Regions from separate parts of the Nocardioides sp. Z35_8 genome, predicted to be linked through region 2. Evidence: predicted binding sites of a transcription regulator. Region 2 holds the regulator's gene; each other region holds the start of a gene.
The links. The regulator LexA, encoded in region 2, represses DNA repair genes until DNA is damaged. The targets are predictions, from matches to a motif close to TCGAACANNTGTTCGA.

Region 1: a site for LexA is predicted at 1,005-1,020, ahead of AC54T2_RS10540 (HNH endonuclease signature motif containing protein). Genes of this name have one in related genera too.
Region 3: a site for LexA is predicted at 1,284-1,299, ahead of AC54T2_RS16185 (HNH endonuclease signature motif containing protein). Genes of this name have one in related genera too.
Region 4: a site for LexA is predicted at 1,201-1,216, ahead of AC54T2_RS17865 (SAV_6107 family HEPN domain-containing protein). Genes of this name have one in related genera too.

What each region holds. Positions count from the first base shown of each region.
Region 1 covers NZ_JCAQIE010000001.1:2,185,512-2,187,706, forward strand. Annotated here, with positions in the region: gene AC54T2_RS10530 (LuxR C-terminal-related transcriptional regulator) at 1-90, shown strand, start outside; gene AC54T2_RS10535 (VOC family protein) at 138-845, opposite strand; gene AC54T2_RS10540 (HNH endonuclease signature motif containing protein) at 1,086-2,195, shown strand, end outside.
Region 2 covers NZ_JCAQIE010000001.1:259,824-262,018, forward strand. Annotated here, with positions in the region: gene AC54T2_RS01230 (SDR family oxidoreductase) at 1-384, opposite strand, end outside; gene lexA (transcriptional repressor LexA) at 513-1,235, shown strand; gene AC54T2_RS01240 (LysR family transcriptional regulator) at 1,237-2,124, opposite strand.
Region 3 covers NZ_JCAQIE010000003.1:375,327-377,521, forward strand. Annotated here, with positions in the region: gene AC54T2_RS16185 (HNH endonuclease signature motif containing protein) at 1-1,087, opposite strand, end outside; gene AC54T2_RS16190 (CBS domain-containing protein) at 1,489-1,929, shown strand; gene AC54T2_RS16195 (hypothetical protein) at 1,911-2,195, opposite strand, start outside.
Region 4 covers NZ_JCAQIE010000004.1:284,674-286,868, forward strand. Annotated here, with positions in the region: gene AC54T2_RS17860 (class I SAM-dependent methyltransferase) at 1-476, opposite strand, end outside; gene AC54T2_RS17865 (SAV_6107 family HEPN domain-containing protein) at 585-1,031, opposite strand; gene AC54T2_RS17870 (hypothetical protein) at 1,319-1,786, opposite strand; gene AC54T2_RS17875 (YbaK/EbsC family protein) at 1,831-2,195, shown strand, end outside.

The sequences.
Region 1 (2,195 bases), 1.9 Mb from region 2:
CGCACGATCGACGCCCACCTGCGCCACATCTTCCGCAAGCTGGACATCGGCTCTCGCCGCCGCCAGCTCAGGGAGGTGGGACTGTCCTGACCCGGCTCCTGGACGGGCTCAGGCGAGACGACGGGCGATCGACTGCGTCAGCCCCTGCCGGCCGCGGACACGTCGGCGCAGACGACGCCGGTGTTGCCGTCGGGGTCGGCGAGGACGGTGAGCCCGGGCGACTGGGTGTCGTCGACGACCGTCCCGCCCGCGGCGACGGCGGCGGCGATCCGCTCCTCGACCACCTCGAGCGGCACGTACACCTCGACGTGGAGCCGCTGGTGGGACGCGCCCTCGTCGGCGCTGTCGTCGAACCACAGGTTGGGCACGCGTCCGGTGGCGTCGCGGACCTCGTCGCCGGGCGAGCCCCTGCCCTGTGAGTCGGCATCTCCCGTGAGGAGCGCGGCCCACACAGGCGCGACCGTCGCCGAGCGCGAGGTGTCGAGGCCGAGCTCGACCTCGCTGACGGACGCCGGGTCGGCAGTCAGCCCGTGGTCGGCGGCGATGTCGGTGATCCGGCGGGCGAGGTCGATGTCCTGCTGGGTCACCCACTCGACGACGTGCTCGGTGCCCTCGTCGTCGCGGTAGATCGCGTCGCCCGTGACCAGCTCGAGGTCGACGTTCCCGGTGCCGATGCTCACCCTCGGGTGGTGGCCGATCGCGTCGCCCGCCTCACCGATCGTGGTCACGAACCGGACGGCGGCGCCGAAGTCGTCGGTCAGGTAGCGCGCGTGCAGTCCCTGGGCGAGCTTGCGCCAGTCGGTCAGCTCCGCCCCGGCGATCTGGGGCCCGCGCAGCATGTCCATGCGCGCGAACCTACCCCTGATCGGGAGCGCCATGCCCGTACGACGACGTGCGGCGCGCCAGGTCGGCACCGTCACCGCGCTGGCCGCTGCCGGCCGTCCTCCGAGCGACCGGCGCGCGCAAGGTCCCTGGGATGGGGGCATCTCTTGCGGATTCCTTGATCGAACATGTATTCGAATAACGCCAGAAGGGCGGTAGGATCGAGCTACGCTCGCACGACGCCGACGGGAAGGGGACCACCTGTGACCCACCCGATCCTCGCTGCCGCGGGCGTCATCGACGAGACGCTCAAGAGCGTCGCGGACACCAACCCGACGTTCATGTCGACGTCCGACAAGGCCGCCGCGTTGGGCGAGCTGATCCGGCTCGAGACCCGGCTGGCGGAGCTGAGGTTGCGGGTGCTGGCCGACGCCGGTGACGTGGCCGCGGGTGCGGCCGCCCGCGACGCCGCCGGCTGGCTCGCGTGGGCCACGCTGTCGCGTCCCGAGGACGCCCGCGCCGACCTGCGCCTCGCGTCGGCGGTCGACCGGCGCTGGCCGGTGGTCGGTGCCGCGCTGCGGGAGGGGTCGGCCAACCTCGCCCAGGCCCGCGTCATCGTGCGGGCGCTGGACAACCTGCCCGACACCGTCCCCGGCGACGTCCTCGCCGCTGCCGAGGGCGCCCTGGTCCGCCACGCCGCGACCCTGGACCCGCAGCGGCTCGCGAAGGTCGGCCGACACATCCTCGCCACCGTCGCCCCCGAGCTCGTCGACGACGCCGAGGCCCGGCGGCTGGCCGAGCTCGAGGCCGAGGCGCACCGCAAGACCCGCACCACCGTGCGCCGGCTCGGTCACGGCACCACCCGGATCACCTCGCTCGTCCCCGACGCCGTCGCGCACCGGTTCGTCACCTACCTCACGGCGTACACCAACCCCCGCCGCGACGACGGCACGACCGCCCCTGCCGCTGGTGACGCGCTCGGTCGGCTCCCGCACCCGCGCAAGCTCGGCGAGGCGTTCTGCCGGCTCCTCGAGGCCGTCGACCCGCGCCGCCTCCCGGTCCACGGCGGCGACGCCACCACCCTCGTCGTCACGATCGGTCTCGACTCACTGCGTGCCGACCTCGCCACCGCCGGGCTCATCGCCCCGACCGTGCCCGGAGATTCCGACGGCCCGGCGGGGTCCGGGGACATGATCACGGCCGCCGAGGCCCGCCGGCTCGCGTGCAGCGCGAGGATCGTGCCCGCCGTCCTCGGCGGCCCCTCGGAGGTCCTCGACCTCGGCCGCACCCGCCGCCTGTTCAGCCCCGCCCAGCAGCGCGCCCTCCTGATCCGGGACCGGACGTGCCGCGGCGAGGGCTGCGACATCCCCGGC
Region 2 (2,195 bases):
GCCCCACATCGTGCCGAGCAGGTTGACCTCGACCAAGCGGCGCACCTGCTCCTCCGCCAGCTCGGCGAGCGTGCCGTCGTCGCCGACGCCGGCGTTGTTGAACCACGCGGTCAGCTCGCCGTGGCGAGCCGCCTCCTCCGCCACGAGCCGGTGCGACGCAGGGTCGCGTACGTCCTGGGCCAGGCCGGCGACCGCGCCGATCTCGTCGGCGGTGGCGGTCGCCGCGGCGCCGTCGAGGTCGCCGATCAGGACCCGGTGGCCGCGGGCGATCATCAGCTCGGCGATGCCGCGACCGATCCCACGCGCACCACCCGTCACGACGCTCACGGTGGGGGTCCCGGTCGAGGAGCGTGCCGAGGAGGGTCGCGAGGAGCGTGTCGTCATGGCGGGACCCTAGCGACACGCGGCTTCGAACAGGTGTTTGATCCTGACCTGCCGGGCGGTCTACGGTGGGCGCACCAGCTCCTCCCTGACCAGCCGTGGACGGAGGGGGCAACCGCACTGGAGGACGCATGGCCAAGCAGGACGACAAGAACGTCATCGAGATGCCCGACGGACCCCCGGACGCCACCGGCCTGACCCCGCGCCAGCAGCGGGTGCTCGCCACGATCAAGGACTCCATCGAGACCAAGGGCTACCCGCCGTCGATGCGCGAGATCGGCCAGGCCGTCGGCCTCACGTCGTCCTCGAGCGTCGCCCACCAGCTGCGCGTGCTCGAGGGCAAGGGCTTCCTCAAGCGCGACCCCAACCGTCCCCGCGCCCTCGAGGTGTTCCTCCCCGAGGTGATGGCCGCCCGTCGCAGCATGTCGAGCGGCGAGGAGACCTCGATCGACGAGACCGGCATCGGCGACGCGATGCCGACGGCGATCAACATCCCGGTCGTCGGCCGCATCGCCGCCGGTGGCCCGATCCTCGCCGAGGAGCAGGTCACCGACGTCTTCCCGCTGCCCAAGCAGCTCGTCGGCGACGGCACCCTCTTCCTCCTCGAGGTCTCCGGCGACTCGATGGTCGACGCGGCGATCTGCAACGGCGACTACGTCGTGATCCGCCAGGAGCAGACCGCCACCAACGGCCAGATCGTCGCCGCGCTGATCGACGGCGAGGCGACCGTCAAGACGTTCCAGCGCAAGGACGGCCACGTGTGGCTGCTCCCCCACAACGACGCCTACGACCCGATCCCCGGCGACGACGCGACGATCCTCGGCGTGGTGACGGCGGTCCTGCGCAGCCTCTGACCTACCGCGCGGAGCCGGACGCGGCGGCGACCAGCGCCGCCGTCAGCTCCTGCACGCCGGGCCGCGGACGACGCTCGCGGCTCAGCGCGTAGACGGTGCGGGTCGGTGGCGCGACCAGACGGCGTACGGCGACGCCCGCCGGCAGGCCCGGCACCAGCATCGCCGGCACGAGGGCGACGGCGAGCCCGGCCGCGACGAGTGCCACCTTGCCGAGCAGGTCGCCCGCCACCAGCTCGACCCTGGGCTCGAACCCGACCCGGCCCGCGGCCCGCTCGAGCAGGCTGCCCGAGCCGGGGTGGTCCTCGGCCCAGATCTCGTCGGCGAACGACGTGAGCCGCACGCGCCGGCGGCCGGCGGCCAGGGCGTGCCCCGCGGCCAGGACGACGCACATCTCGTCCTCGAGCAGTCTCGTACGTCGCACCTCGGGGTCCGTGGGCAGGCCGGGTGGATAGTCGGTGACCACCGCGACGTCCACGTCGCCCGTGCGCACCCGCTCGTGCAGCCGGGCCGAGCCGTCCGAGCGCAGCGCCACCCGCGGACCCTCGGCCGGGAGCGACCGCAGCGTGCGGGGCACGAGGTCCACGGAGGCGGAGGGCACGGCGCCGAGGGTGAGCGGCACCGCGTCGCCAGCGCGGGCGCGACGTACGGCGTCCCTCGCCCGGGCCGCCTCACCCACCAGCAGGCGCGCGTGCGGCAGCAGCGCTTGCCCTGCGGCCGTCGGCCGGACCCCGCGCGGCAGGCGCTCGAGCAGGGCCTCGCCGAGGTCGTGCTCCAGGCTCGCCACCTGGCGCGAGATCGCCGACTGGGTGTAGCCGAGCTCGTCGGCCGCGGCCGTGAAGGAGCCGGCCTCGCACACCGCCACGAAGGTCCGCCACGCCGTCAACGCCATGCAGAGAAGTATGCGCAGACCGCATGGAGCGATGCGACACCTCCGCTTGTCGCAGGCCGCTGCCGGTTCCA
Region 3 (2,195 bases), on a different contig from region 2:
CGGGGATCTCGCAGCCCTCGGCACGGCAGGTGCGGTCGCGGACCAGGAGCGCCTTGCGCTGCGCGGGGGTGAAGAGGCGCCGGACACGGCCGAGGTCGATCGGCAGGCCCTCGCCGCCGAGGACCACCGGAAGGATCCTGGCGCTGCACGCCAGGCGGCGCGCCTCGGCGGCGGTGATCCGGTCCCCCGTGAGCTCGTCGCCCGGCACCAGCCCCGAGCCGAGCAGGTCCGCCGTGGCGAGCTCGGCCCTGAGCGACTCCAACGAGATGGTGACGACCACGGTGGTCGCGTCGCCGCCGTGGACCGGCAGCCGACCGGCGTCGAGGGTCTCGAGGAGCTGGATCCACGCCTCGCCCATCCGGCGCGGGTGGGGAAGCCGCTCGGCGACGTCGCCCCCGGCGGGACCAGCCAGTCGCGGGTTGGTCAAGGCCTCCAGGTAGGTCACCCACCGTGTCGCCGCGGCGTCGGGGAGCCGGCCGGAGATGCGGGTCGTGCCGTCGCCGAGCCGACGCATCGTCAGCCGGGTGTGCTCGCGGGCGTGGGCCTCGAGGTCGGCGAGCCGAGCGGCTTCGGCTCGCTCGGCGACCTCGGGCGCGACGACGTCGAGGATGCGGCGCCCGATGCGACCGAGCTCCTTGGGACCGAACTCCCCCGCCCGGTCGACGAGGTGCGCCTCGGCCAGCGACACGGTCTCGGCGGCGACGGCACCGGGCAGCGCGGTGAGCGCACGATCGATCACCCGCGCCTGCGCCAGGCTCGCGGCGCCCTCCCGCATGGCGGCCGCGAGGACCGGCCGGTGGCGGTCCAACGACTCGGCCAGGCGCAGGTCGGACCGCGCGTCCGCGAACGACGTGCGGGTCTGCTGCGCCAGCCAGCCGGCGGCGTCCCGGGCCGCGGTGTCGGCAGCGAGGTCGCCGGCCTCGGCGAGGATCCGCAACCGCAGCTCGGCCAGCTGTCCCTCGGCCCGACCCAGCTCACCCAACGCGCTCGCCTTCTCGGCGGTGGTCATGAACGTCGGGTTGGCCCCGGACACCGACTTGAGGCGCGCGCGGACGTCGCAGGCGGCGGCGATGATCGGGTGCACCACCACGGACCTCCTCCACGTCGACGACGAGCCGATCGCGCACGCGCGCGATCGATCGATGGTCGTCGCTCCTGGAGGCCCGGGTCCCCGGACTATCACGTCACCCTCGCAACTCGCTCCACTCAGCCATGGCCCGGGCGACGCCCTGGAGCCATGGACCTATGGTGCGTCCGATCAGACTACCCGCTCTTGCGCATATTCGCAAGCGTGTTCGATCGCGGACGAGCGGCGCGGAGCCCACCGTCGCGGGGACGGACGCCGCAGCGCCGCACCCGCCCGGGCGTCTCCCCCTCCGCAGGGAGCAGCTGCTGCTCGTACCGCCCGCGGGGCGGCCCGCCCCGACCTGAGGTCCCCGCTCGCCGCCCGAGGCAGACACTCGCGCGGGGTGCGCCTATCGTCGCAGGGTGACGGCACGGGTGGCAGAGGTGATGCTGCGGTCCCCGATCGTCCTGGACGGGGAGGCGACGGTGGCCGACGTACAGGAGGTCCTCGCCAGCCCCCACGTCCACATGGTGCTGCTCACCGGCACGGGCCGGGTCGGCGAGCAGCTGCTCGGCACGCTCGTGCGCCGGGACCTCGCCGCCGCCGGGTCCGGGGAGCAGCCCGCGCTCGCGCATGCCGTGCTCGAGGGGCGCACCATCGGCGCCGACCTGCCCGCGGAGCAGGTACGCCGGGCGATGCGCGCCGTGGGCGAGCGGCGCGTCGCCGTGGTCGACCGCCAGGGGCTGCTGGTCGGGCTGCTCTGCCTCAAGCGCCACGGAGGTGGCTTCTGCACCGACGCCGGCGTCGCCTCGCGGCGCGCCGAGCGCACCGACGGCCCCGGCGCTCAGGCCAGCAGGACGTAGGAGCCCAGGGCCACCAGCCACGACACGAACGACCCCAGCAGGAAGTACTCGGTGAGCTGGTGGATCCGGTCCTGGTCGCGCCGCGACGAGAGCTCGGGGAAGCGCAGCAGCCCCTTGGCGGCGACGACCACGCTGGCCGCCGTCACCTGCCCGCCGAGGGCGAGGGCGAGGATGAAGACGCGCTCGAGCGGACCCAGCAGACGCCCGCCCTTGAGCCGGGTGGGCGGCATCGCGCCGTCGGCCCGCGGGTTGATGGTGCCGGTCGC
Region 4 (2,195 bases), on a different contig from region 2:
GCCATGGCGCGCGCCACCACGGCGGCGTGACGCTGCGCCACCAGGAGGCTGAGGTGCCCGCCGGGGCGCAGCACCCCGGCGATCGAGGCCACCGACGCGGCGGCGTCGTCGACCATCTCCAGCACGCCGTGGCACAGGACGAGGTCGGCGAGGTCGGCCTCGTCGACGAGGTGCGGCAGGTCGGACAGGTCGCCCTGCTGCCCGGTGACGCGGTCGGCCACCCCACGCTCGCGGGCGCGTCGGTCGAGCGCGGCCAGCGCGTCGGGGCTGGGGTCGATGACCCGGACGGCGTGGCCGAGCTCGGCCAGGGGCACGGCGAAGCCGCCGGTGCCGCCGCCGACGTCGACGATGCGGGCGGGCCGACCCTCCGCGTCACCACGGTGCTCCAGGAGCCGGCGTACGCCGTCCCAGGCCACGCCGCTGCGGACGGACTGGCGGCGCTCACTGGCGGACGGGCTGGCGGACGGCTGGGCCATGGGCGCCACCCTAGTGGCTCGTCGACCGAGCCCCGCGGGCGCACGCGGGCGCGCCCGGATCGTCCGGACGGGAGGACGCGCGAGTCGGAGGTCACCTCTCTCCCCGCCTCAGGCGACGCTCGCGTGCGGGACCAGGCCGAGCGTCTGCTCGACCACGGCCAGGAAGCGGTCGGCGTCGCGCACCAGGTCGTCGGCCTCCCGCTCGCTCACGGCACGGGTCGAGCCCGCCTCGGCGGCGGCCCGCTTGGCCGCACCCGCGGCGAAGAAGGTCGCCCACTCGGAGAGCTCGGGGGCGACCTCGGCCAGCAGCACCCAGGCGTTCTTCTGCCGGCGCCCCCGCGGCGCGGGCCGGGCGCGGGCGGCAAGCAGTGCGGCCGCCGCGCAGAGGGCCGCGACGTGGGCGCAGGCGTAGCGCGTGGGCACGTCGCGAGCCGTGATCGCGTCGCGCAGCGACGTGGCGGAGCGCTGGAGGTAGGAGTGGGCGGTGGCCGGCAGCAGGTGCGGGCCCGGCTGCGCCAGTGGGTGGCGGCGGGCGCTCGCAGCGGCGGCACTCATGCCCGCTCCTCGGTCCGGGCGACCGGCGAGCCGCGGGAGTCGTCCGTCACCCCGCTCCGCACCTCGACAGGGTCGTGGTCCTGACTCATCGTGCCTCCTCCGCACCTCGGTCGACCCCGGGCCGACCCGGGTGGAGGTGGGGGTCGAGGTCACGCCCACCCGGGTCGCATCGAACAGATGTTCGAACACCGCCACGGTACTACCTGCCACCGACAGCCCGTCAAGGCCGGGCGAGGGATGGGCCGGGCGAGGAATGGGCCGGGGCGGGCCGGGGCGGGCCGCCCCGCTCAGTCGCCGCGCAGGAAGGCGGTCGTCTCGCGGCGCCACAGGAAGAACGACAGCACCAGGCCCTCGACGATCACCAGCGCCGAGAGCACGACGAACACCGCCGGGAGGCGGGCGTCGAGACAGACCACCCCGACCAGGACGCCGATGCCCGCGGTGCCCGTGAGCACGGGCCGGGTCCAGCCGTGGCCGCCGACGAAGAGGGACCCGAGCACGAGGACGAGGGCGGCGAAGCCGACGAACGCGACGATCGACAGGGCGACGAAGCCCGGCACGATCGGGCTCTCGCGGAGCAGCTCGATGCCACCCTGGGCCAGGAGCCCCTGCGCCGACGGGTTGCCCTCGGCCCATCCGAGGATCACGTCGTCGCGCATCAGCCGGATCAGGAGCGTGATCAGGCCCGCCGTGGCGACGATCAGCACGAGCACGCGCAGGCTGTTGACCACGGATCGCGGCAGGTCGCGCGCCATCGGATCTCCCCTGGGGCTCGTCGTCGGGTCGCTAGGCTCGCGCCATGTCGACGGAGCACGCATCGATCACCTCGTTCCGAGATGACCTCCACCGGCGCGGCGGCACCGGTGACGTGGTCATCCTGCCCGACAGCGCCCACACCGCGGCTCTCGCCGCGGCGGCACTCGGCTGCGAGGTCGGCGCGATCGCCAACAGCCTGCTCTTCGACGCCGACGGCGAGCCGGTCCTCGTCCTCACCTCGGGCGCACACCGGGTCGACACCGCCGCGGTGGCCGAGCGCATCGGTGTCGCGCGCCTCCGGCGGGCCGACCCCGACTTCGTCCGGCTCCACACCGACCAGGTGATCGGCGGCGTCTCCCCGCTCGGCCACCCGGCCCCGATCCGCACGTGGATCGACCCGTGGCTGCG